3 regions of the Marinobacter sp. MBR-105 genome follow, and region 1 is predicted to be linked to each of the others. Evidence: predicted binding sites of a transcription regulator. Region 1 holds the regulator's gene; each other region holds the start of a gene.

Region 1 (3,509 bases):
TTTCGGCGTCACCCGCTCCACCGGCATGAAAGCCTGGATCAACGAACGCATTCTCGAACTCAACTCCCGGGTAGAGGGACAATATGAAACCGTCAGGTAAACGATCTTTCTGCCGGCCAGCGATTCTGGCCATGGCATTGCTGGCCGGCCCGGCATCGGCATTCAACCTGGATTCCGATATCCCCATAAAGGTCAGTGCAGATTCGGCCCGCCTGGATGAAAGCGCCGGAACGGCCGTTTACACCGGCGCTGTCGAACTGATTCAGGGCGAAACCCGGCTGGACGCGGATCGGGTGGTACTTTACCGCAACCAACAGGGTGTCAGCCGGATTGAAGCCGCCGGCAACCCCGCCCATTACCGGCAACCCGGCCAGGAAGGCGAAGGCACGACCGATGCCAAGGCCCTGAACATCACCTGGTCTGGCGATGAAAACCTGGTTATTTTTGAACGCCAGGCCGTTATTGAACAAGACGGCAACGTATTCCGGGGCGACGTCATTCACTACGACACCGTTCGCCGCGTTGTTACTGCGGAAGGCGGCACGCCATCCGACGGCGGCTCCGGCCGGGTGGAAATGGTGATTCAGCCTCGTAATTCAGCTCAATCCAGTGACGGGAAAGGTTCGGATGGCAGTTCTCAGGGCCAGTAATCTGGCAAAAAGCTACAAGCAGAAAAAAGTGGTGCTGGATGTTTCTCTGGAAATTCGCTCCGGCGAGATTGTCGGCCTGCTCGGCCCCAACGGCGCCGGCAAGACCACCTGCTTCTACATGATCGTGGGCCTGGTGCCTGCGGATCACGGCCGGATCACCATCGACGCCAAGGACATCACCCCGCTGCCAATGCATGGGCGCGCCCGCAAGGGCATCGGTTACCTGCCCCAGGAAGCCTCCGTGTTTCGCAAACTGACCGTGCGGGACAACATCATGGCCATCCTCGAAACCCGCAAAGGCATGAGTCGGGCGGAACGGGAGGCCAAGCTGGAAGAGTTGCTGGAAGAGTTTCATATTACTCACATCCGAGACAGCGTGGGTATGGCGCTATCCGGAGGCGAACGCCGCAGGGTTGAAATCGCCCGGGCGCTGGCCATGGAGCCCGCGTTTATCCTGTTGGACGAACCCTTCGCGGGCGTAGACCCTATCTCCGTCAGTGACATCAAGCACATTATCCGGCACCTGCGGGATAAAGGTATTGGCGTGTTGATTACCGACCACAACGTTCGGGAAACCCTCGACATCTGCGAGAATGCCTACATCGTTTCCGGCGGCCACATCATCGCCTCCGGCAATGCCGAAGCCATTCTGGCAAACCAGCAAGTGAAAGAAGTGTATCTGGGTGATGAGTTCCGGCTCTGACCTGATAAAACAGGGTTTATCCGAGGTCTGATTGTTTTGATGATCTGTAGCAAGTAAACTCGGCAAAAAACTTGCTTATACTGTTCACAGACAATGGCAAGTAACCAGCGTACAACATTTTTTTCGGCCTGTGCGCCGGCAAAGCAACAACCGGGATGCCCATGAGTTATGGATCTTGAGCCATGGTTATGAAAGCCTCATTACAGCTTAAGCTGGGCCAGAGTCTGACCATGACGCCCCAGCTGCAGCAGGCCATACGCCTGCTACAGCTTTCTACCCTCGATCTCCAGCAGGAAATCCAGCAGGCGCTGGAATCCAACCCAATGCTGGAAACCTCAGAGGACGATGAGCACCCTGAAGGCGACGAGCGCGAAGAGCACGAGCACAGTGAAGCTTCCAGCTCTGAGGCCAACCAGGACGACAGCCACCAGGACGCGAGCCCGGACTGGGACGAAACCGAGAACGGCCCTGACTGGTCGTCCGAGAACGATATTCCGGACAACATTCCCGATGATCTGCCAGTGGATACCGCCTGGGACGACATCTACCAGTCTGCCCCGGCTCCGGCCAGCAAAGGCGAAGACGAGCACGAATCGGATTTCGAAACCCGGAACTCGCCTACCGAAACCCTGCAGGATCACCTTGAGTGGCAGCTGAACCTGACACCTCTGAGCGAGCGGGATCAGGCCATTGCCCACGCGCTGCTGGATGCTGTGGATGAGCGCGGCTACCTGACGTCTGACATTGAGGACATTCACGCAGGCCTGCTGGACGAAACCGAAGAAGACCCGTTGGAACTGGACGAAGTGGAAGCGGTACTCCACCGCCTGCAACACTTCGACCCGCCCGGCGTGTTCGCTCGGGATCTCCAGGAATGCCTGCTGATTCAGCTCAACCAGCTGCCACCGGATACCCCCTGGCTGCGCCAGGCGAGACTGGTGGTTACCCAGTTCCTGCACCTGCTTGGCAACCGGGACTACGCGCAACTGTTACGCCGCAGCCGGCTCAAGGAAGACCAGCTGAAACAGGTACTGGCCCTGATCACCAGCCTGAACCCTCGCCCTGGCGATGTCGTGGACCGGGCCGAACCGGATTACGTTATCCCGGACGTTATCGTACGCAAACACGAAGGCCGCTGGCGGGTTGAACTCAACCCGGAAATCGCTCCGCGTATCCGGGTGAATGCCAGCTACGCGTCACTGATCCGCCGGGCTGACAGCAGTGCCGATAACACCTACCTGCGCGACCAGCTGCAAGAAGCGAAATGGTTTATCAAGAGCCTGCAAAGCCGGAATGAAACCCTGCTGAAAGTGGCCACCCGCATCGTTGAACACCAGCAAGGGTTCCTGGATCAGGGCGAAGAAGCCATGAAGCCTCTGATCCTGTCTGACATTGCCCAGGCGGTGGAAATGCACGAGTCCACGATTTCCCGGGTTACCACCCAGAAGTACATGCACACGCCCCGCGGTATTTTTGAGCTGAAGTACTTTTTCTCCAGCCACGTCAGCACCGCCGAGGGCGGCGAATGCTCGTCTACAGCCATCCGGGCGATGATCAAGAAGCTGATTGCCGAGGAAACCCCGAAAAAGCCATTGAGCGATAGCAAAATTGCAGCCATGCTAGGGGAACAGGGAATCAACGTGGCGCGGCGTACCGTGGCCAAATACCGGGAGGCCATGCATATTCCTCCCTCGAACGAACGAAAACGCCTGGTTTAAACTTTCGCCGGTGCAAGATGCACTGGCACGCAATCCGGCAAGCACGCCGGCAGTATGACAACAGGAGACGCCTATGCAACTCAACATTTCAGGCCATCACGTAGAACTGACTCCCGCTCTGAAGGATTACGTCAACACCAAGTTCGAGAAGCTGGAGCGTCACTTCGACCACATCAGTAACTGCCAGGTCACCCTGGAGGTCGAGAAGGTGCGCCAGATGGCGGAAGCCACGCTGCACGTGATTGGTGGTGAGATTCACGCAAAGGCAGAAAATGAGGACATGTACGCCGCAATCGACGCTCTGGTCGACAAGCTGGACCGTCAGATCCTCAAGCACAAGGAAAAGAACGTAGACCGGATGCACGGTAACGGCGGTCGCTGAAGCGCGAACCTTACCGGGTGTTTCATGAAACGAGCTGCGGCGGGGCTAACCGGCCG
Region 2 (3,509 bases), on a different contig from region 1:
GGGGTGACCACTGTAACCACACGGGCATGGGTTCATGGCGGCCACGACCTGAAATCGCGCTGGGAAAGTGACCTGCCGCGCCGCCCGGCTGATGGAGATTTCGCCAGTTTCCATAGGTTCCCGCAGCACTTCCAGGACCCGCCGTTCAAACTCCGGCAGTTCATCCAGAAACAACACCCCCCGGTGCGCCAGAGAGATCTCACCCGGGCGAGGACTGCTGCCACCGCCCACCAGCGCCACTGCAGACGCCGTGTGATGAGGCGCCCTGAATGGTGGCTGACGCCAGCCACCTGGCTTTAGCGGCTGGCCAGCAACGGAATGCACGCTGGCCACCTCCATGGCTGCCTCATCTGGCAAACCTGGCAGAATGCCCGGTAACCGGCTCGCCAGCATACTTTTACCGGTTCCTGGCGGGCCGAAAAACAGCAGATTGTGACCGCCAGCTGCGGCCACCTCCAGCGCCCGACGGGGCACTTGCTGGCCTCGCACCTCTGAGAGATCGGCCACAGACACCGCTGCGGAACCGTCTCCCGGCGTTTCAGATCGAGGAACAGGAACCAGCCTGGCACGGCCCGTCAGATGCTCACACACTGTCAGCAGATGGCTCGCGGCAAGCACATCATCACGGCTGGCAAGGGCAGCTTCCTCGGCGTTGTCCTGAGGTAGCAACAGCGAACGGCCTGCTTCGCGAGCCGCCAGTACCGCGGGCAATATCCCCTTGAGGGGCCGAAGCGCACCATCCAGGGACAGTTCCCCGAGAAACTCGTGGCTTTCGAGGCTTTCGGGGGGAATCTGGCCGGAGGCTGCCAGGATGCCCAAGGCAATGGGCAAATCAAAACGGCCACCTTCTTTGGGCAGGTCAGCAGGCGCGAGATTGATGGTGATTCTACGGGCGGGGAATTCGAAACCGGCATTCAGCAGTGCACTGCGAACCCGATCCTTGCTTTCCCTCACTCCGGTTTCCGGCAGCCCGACGATGGATAATGCCGGCAGGCCACCAGACAGGTGCACCTCAACGGTAACCGGGGGAGCAGACACGCCAATGCTGGCGCGCGAATGGACAATAGCGAGCATGACAACCTTCCATGGCACAGAACAATCAGTCGTTGCGGGCAGCGACCCTGCCGCCCGGGCAAACCATCAGGAACTCTGGCGTTGCTCCAGTTCGGCAACACGTTTTTCCAGGGCCTCAACCTTTTCACGGGTTTTCATCAGGACCGCCTGCTGGGCATCAAATTCTTCCCGGGTCACCAGCTCCAGCCGGGACAGAACCGACATCACCGTGGCCCGGGCCTGGGTTTCAAAATCTTCCCGTGCTGCCCGAGCCATATCGGGAACAAACTGGCCAAACTGACCCTGCAACTGAGAAAAAATTTCCTGGGGCCCTTTCATCAATCACCTCTCTTATCGGTTTTTCGGCGATATCAGACTATTTTCCGTGTCGCCGGGGTGTTTGCGGGAGTGTATCACACCCTACCCCCTGCCATACTGTACCCGGTCGGCATTATAATGGCCGCGGCCGATGGCCCGACTGCGCTGTTTTGAGACAATCGCAGGCACAACGCACCACAACAGTGCATCAAGCTGCGCCATTTCGGCACAGACAATAATTAAGAGTTTGTTTTAAAAGCTATTTTTTGCGTTGGCATACCCGATGCTAAAGCCCTCGTACGCAATCCGCACAATTGATGTGCGAGGTGGCAGCATCCCGAACTCAACAACCGGCCGACGGGCCCTCACTGTTGGGACGGCTTTACCAAGGAGAAAGCAATGAAACTTGTGACAGCGATCATCAAGCCTTTCAAATTGGATGATGTCCGTGAGGCACTATCCGAGATTGGCGTACAAGGCGTAACCGTCACTGAAGTCAAAGGCTTCGGTCGGCAGAAAGGCCACACAGAGCTCTATCGTGGCGCGGAATACGTGGTGGATTTCCTGCCCAAGGTCAAAGTGGAGATCGCCATTGGCGACAACCTGCTGGACCAGGTCATCGAAGCCATCACCAAGGCAGCCAATACCGGCAAGATCGGCGACGGCAAAATATTCGTGACTGAACTGGAACAGGCTATCCGGATCCGGACAGGCGAAACCGGCGAAGAAGCGGTCTGATCCAGAACTGACACCCAGCCAACGCAAAAAACTTATAACCTGAAGAGCCTTGTGCGGAGGGCTTCCTATGGAAAGCAATCTCTTTCACCTGCAGTATGCAATAGATACCTTTTATTTTCTCGTGTGTGGCGCATTAGTCATGTGGATGGCCGCAGGCTTTGCCATGCTCGAGTCCGGCCTGGTGCGTGCTAAAAACACCACCGAAATCCTGACCAAGAACGTCGCGCTCTTTGCCGTGGCCTGCACCATGTACCTGGTGTGCGGTTACGCCATCATGTACGGCGGTAACGTCTTCCTCTCCGGCATCGCCGATGTGGACGTGGACGGCGTACTGGGTGACTTCGCCACCCGTGAAGACGGCTTCACCGGCGGCTCCATCTACTCAGCGGCCTCTGACTTCTTCTTCCAGGTCGTGTTCGTGGCCACCGCCATGTCCATCGTGTCCGGCGCGGTTGCCGAGCGCATGAAGCTGTGGGCGTTCCTGGTATTCGCGGTCTTCATGACTGGCTTTATCTACCCGCTGGAAGGCGCGTGGACCTGGGGTGGCGCCGATGTGTTCGGTATGTACAACCTCGGTGATCTTGGCTTCAGTGACTTCGCCGGCTCCGGCATCGTACACATGGCAGGTGCCGCTGCGGCCCTGGCTGGTGTATTGCTGCTTGGCCCGCGTAAAGGCAAATACGGCCCCAACGGTGAAATCCGTGCCTTCCCGGGCGCCAACATGCCGCTGGCCGCTCTGGGTACCTTCATCCTGTGGATGGGCTGGTTCGGTTTCAACGGTGGTTCTGTACTGAAACTCGGCGACGTCGCCAGTGCCAACTCCGTGGCCATGGTGTTCCTGAACACCAACGCAGCCGCTGCCGGTGGCGCTATTGCCGCCCTGATCACCGCTCGCCTGATGTTTGGCAAGGCTGATCTGACCATGCTGCTGAACGGTGCGATCGCCGGTCTGGTAGTAATCACCGCCGAGCCATCCACCCCGAGCGCGCTGACAGCCACTATCTGGGGCGCCCTGGGCGGCATCCTGGTGGTACTGAGCATCGTCACTCTGGACAAGCTGCGCATCGACGATCCGGTCGGCGCCATCTCTGCCCACGGTGTCTGTGGTCTGCTGGGCCTGCTGCTGGTACCGGTTACCAACGGCGATGTCAGCTTCAGCGGCCAAATCATCGGCGCCCTGACCATCTTCATCTGGGTATTCGTAGCCAGTCTGGTCGTCTGGGGTATCCTGAAGGCTGTCATGGGCATCCGTGTGACCGAAGAGGAAGAGTACGAAGGTGTCGACCTCTCCGAATGCGGTATGGAAGCCTATCCGGAGTTTGTCAGCGGCAAGCAGTAACACCGCTACCTATCGGAACGAAAAAGGGCGCCCTTGTGGCGCCCTTTTTCTTTAAGCTCTG
Region 3 (3,509 bases), on a different contig from region 1:
TTTGATGCCTTCAAGGTGGCAGCCCGAGCGTTCAAATTCAAACTGCCCGAAACTCAGGCCAGCATCGAAGAACTGGTGGAGATTGCCAGCATCGCTCGAAAAGAGGGCGTTCTTGGTATCGAAGGGAGGGAGGTCAGTAGTCCATTCCTGGGCCAGGGTATTCAGATGCTGGTGGACGGACAGGACGGCAACACCATCAAGCAGCTCCTCAACAAGGAACGCCTGATGACACTGGAACACAACCGGTCGGGCGCAAAAGTGTTCACCGCCATGGCAGATGTGGCTCCGGCCATGGGTATGATTGGCACGCTGATTGGCCTGGTGCAGATGCTGTCCAATATGGAAGATCCCAAGTCCATCGGGCCGGCCATGGCCGTAGCCCTGCTGACCACGCTCTACGGCGCCATGATCGCCACCATGATCGCTACCCCCATTGCCGACAAGCTGTCCCTGCGCATGACGGAGGAGGCCCGCATGCAATCGCTCTATATTGACGCCCTCGTCGCCATCCAGGAAGGCACCAACCCGCGCATTATCGAGCAGATGCTGTCCAGCTATCTTTCGCCCAAAGAGCGGGCCAGAAACGGCGATGCGGAAACGGCAGGCGGTTAAACATGGATGATTTGCCAGAAGAGGAAAAGCCCGGGATTCCTGCGTGGGTTGTCACATTTGCCGACCTGATGTCGCTGCTGATGTGCTTTTTCGTATTGCTCCTGTCGTTTTCGGAAATCGACGCCCAGAAGTTCAAACAGATCGCCGGTGAACTCTCCAAGGCCTTCGGAGTGCAGCGGGAAGTGCCTGCGCTTGAGATCCCTCAGGGCACCAGCCCGATCTTCGACAAGTTTTCGCCGGCGCCGCCAGAGCCCACGGTGGTCAATGAAGTCAAACAGACCACCACCGACGTACAGCCCGAAATCCAGACTCTGAAAAGCCCCGAAGAGAAAGCCATTGAGGAATCCATCCAGGAACAGATGGACGCCAACATGGCCCGGATTCTTGAAGTGCTGGAACCGGCGATTCTGGATGGCCGGATCAACGTCTCGGAAGATCAGCGCCGCATCATCATTCGCATTGAGGAGAAGGGCTCGTTTGCCTCAGGTTCAGCCCAACTGACCTGGGAATTCGAAGGCCTGCTTCTGGATATGGCGGAGGTTCTGGCCGACATGCCCGGCGACCTCGCCATTGAAGGCCATACCGATAACGTGCCCATCCGCACCGAACGTTTCTACAGTAACTGGGACCTGTCCGCAGCCCGTGCCGCCGCGGTGGCTAATGTTCTGCTGGCTCGGGAGCAGGTGACTCCGGACCGCATCCGGGTGACCGGTCTGGCCGACACCGAACCACGGGTACCCAACACCTCGCCGGAAAACCGAGCCAAGAACCGGCGGGTTGAAATCGTTATCGATCTGTCAGAGCCCATGGAAGAGCAGGAACTGCGCCTTCGCGAGCTGATTCGTTCCGAAAGCGAGTCGCAAGAAGCCATTATTGGCATTGAGCCCGGTCGGGATACGCCCAGCGAGATTACCTGGTAGTAAAACCTTGCCTCGCGCCCTATCCAGATTGGTGCACAAGCCCTTGATGCGCACGCCTCTGGTGCACTTTGACGCAGATAAATACCTCCCTCGGCGCCCTCAGGTTCTCCAACCCCCCTGCAGTACTTGATATGCATTGTTTTGGAACAGCACTTGCTTAAGTCGCACCCCAACAATGCACAACGGCTCATCAGAAGCCGCGTAATCAAAACACTCAGGAGAAAAACCCGTGGATATCACGAGTGCCGTACACACCCTGACCGAGAGCGCCAACACGCTCTTCATTCTGATTGGCGCCATTATGGTGCTGGCCATGCACGCCGGCTTTGCGTTCCTGGAAGTGGGCACTGTTCGCCATAAAAATCAGGTCAATGCCCTGGTTAAAATCATGACCGACTTCGGCATATCCGCAGTCGCCTATTTTTTCATCGGCTACTACATCGCCTATGGCGGGCACTTTCTCAATGGCGCCGCCGAACTCACCTCCGCCAACGGCTATGAACTGGTCAAATTTTTCTTCCTGATGACCTTCGCCGCGGCCATTCCGGCGATCGTTTCCGGCGGTATCGCAGAGCGTGCCCGCTTCTACCCCATGCTGATTGCCTCGGGCCTGATCGTGGCCTTCGTCTATCCTTTCTTTGAGGGCCTGATCTGGAACGGGAACTTTGGTTTCCAGGCCTGGCTGGAGAACCAGTTTGGTGCGTCCTTCCATGATTTCGCCGGCTCCGTTGTGGTGCATGCTGTCGGTGGCTGGATTGCTCTCGCTGCGGTGCTGCTGCTCGGCGCCCGCACCGGTCGCTATCGCAACGGTCGGGTCGTGGCCTTTGCCCCTTCCAACATTCCGTTTCTCGCCCTCGGCGCCTGGATTCTGACCGTGGGCTGGTTCGGCTTTAACGTCATGTCGGCCCAGACTCTGGACGGCATCAGTGGCCTGGTCGCGGTCAACAGCCTGATGGCCATGGTGGGGGGTATTCTGGTTTCCATGCTGCTCGGCCGCAAAGACCCTGGCTTCATTCACAACGGTCCGCTGGCCGGACTGGTGGCGGTGTGCGCCGGCTCAGACCTGATGCACCCCGTTGGCGCCCTGATTACCGGGGGCGTGGCCGGCGCCATCTTTGTCTACCTGTTCGAGTGGGCACAGGCGAAAATCGAGCGGCTGGATGATGTTCTGGGTGTTTGGCCCTTGCATGGCGTATGCGGTGTCTGGGGCGCCATTGCCTGCGGTATCTTCGGCCAGGAAGCGCTCGGGGGCCTGGGTGGCGTCAGCCTGATGTCGCAGATTATTGGCTCGGTGGCCGGTGTGATCGTGGCCTTTGCCGGCGGGCTCATCGTTTACGGTGCCATCAAAACCATTAGCGGCCTGAGACTGACAGAGGAAGAAGAGTTCAACGGTGCCGACCTCAGCATTCACCGTATCGGTGCCAATGCCGTTGAGTGAGTTTCCGGGCCTTATTGTGCCTGGTAACCGGTAAGCTCCATGTAACCCACGCCGGAATGGCTTCCGGTGACGGAAACCGGGCTCTCCCAATACGGATAGAGCCCGGAATTCCGGTAATCCCCTGCCGGCGCGGAGACCTCAAGGTTCACGTCGAAAGCCGGAAGGGTTATCTGCCAACGGCGCGGATAACCGGCTGGCTGGCCCACAGAGGTCAGCCCGATCTGTTCCGGCCCCAGCGCCACCGGCTCGCCCGTGGCTGGAATCCAGGTACCCGAGCGGAATGCCTGTTGTGTTTCCCGCAACTGGAACAGCATCAGCTTGTCCCCCGAATCCAGATGCAGGGCAAACCAGTCCCAGCCCTGCTGTCCGGCTTTGAGAAACTGGCTGCTCCACTCCCGGTCGAACCACCCAGTGCCCGCCACCCTCAACGTGTCACCCTCAAGGGTAACCGTTCCCTCAATTTTCAGATCTACCAGGCTGAAGTACATGGAGCCTTCGCCACTGGCGGATTTGGCGCTGAAACCGTCGTCACCATGAGC

The links. The regulator sigma-54, encoded in region 1, starts transcription at its own class of promoters, with help from an activator protein. The targets are predictions, from matches to a motif close to ANTGGCATNNANNTTGCTNT.
Region 2: a site for sigma-54 is predicted at 1,642-1,661, ahead of glnK (P-II family nitrogen regulator). Genes of this name have one in related genera too.
Region 3: a site for sigma-54 is predicted at 1,673-1,692, ahead of ACSSVV_RS13820 (ammonium transporter). Genes of this name have one in related genera too.

Annotation. Positions count from the first base shown of each region.
Region 1 is NZ_JBRJHG010000008.1:124,436-127,944, reverse strand. Features, by position in the region: gene lptC (LPS export ABC transporter periplasmic protein LptC) at 1-100, shown strand, start outside; gene lptA (lipopolysaccharide transport periplasmic protein LptA) at 84-650, shown strand; gene lptB (LPS export ABC transporter ATP-binding protein) at 628-1,353, shown strand; gene ACSSVV_RS11185 (RNA polymerase factor sigma-54) at 1,542-3,071, shown strand; gene hpf (ribosome hibernation promoting factor) at 3,145-3,453, shown strand.
Region 2 is NZ_JBRJHG010000009.1:80,111-83,619, forward strand. Features, by position in the region: gene ACSSVV_RS11955 (YifB family Mg chelatase-like AAA ATPase) at 1-1,074, opposite strand, end outside; gene ACSSVV_RS11960 (accessory factor UbiK family protein) at 1,141-1,392, opposite strand; gene glnK (P-II family nitrogen regulator) at 1,771-2,109, shown strand; gene ACSSVV_RS11970 (ammonium transporter) at 2,177-3,448, shown strand.
Region 3 is NZ_JBRJHG010000011.1:106,775-110,283, forward strand. Features, by position in the region: gene pomA (flagellar motor protein PomA) at 1-612, shown strand, start outside; gene ACSSVV_RS13815 (flagellar motor protein MotB) at 615-1,532, shown strand; gene ACSSVV_RS13820 (ammonium transporter) at 1,762-2,970, shown strand; gene ACSSVV_RS13825 (lipocalin-like domain-containing protein) at 2,982-3,509, opposite strand, start outside.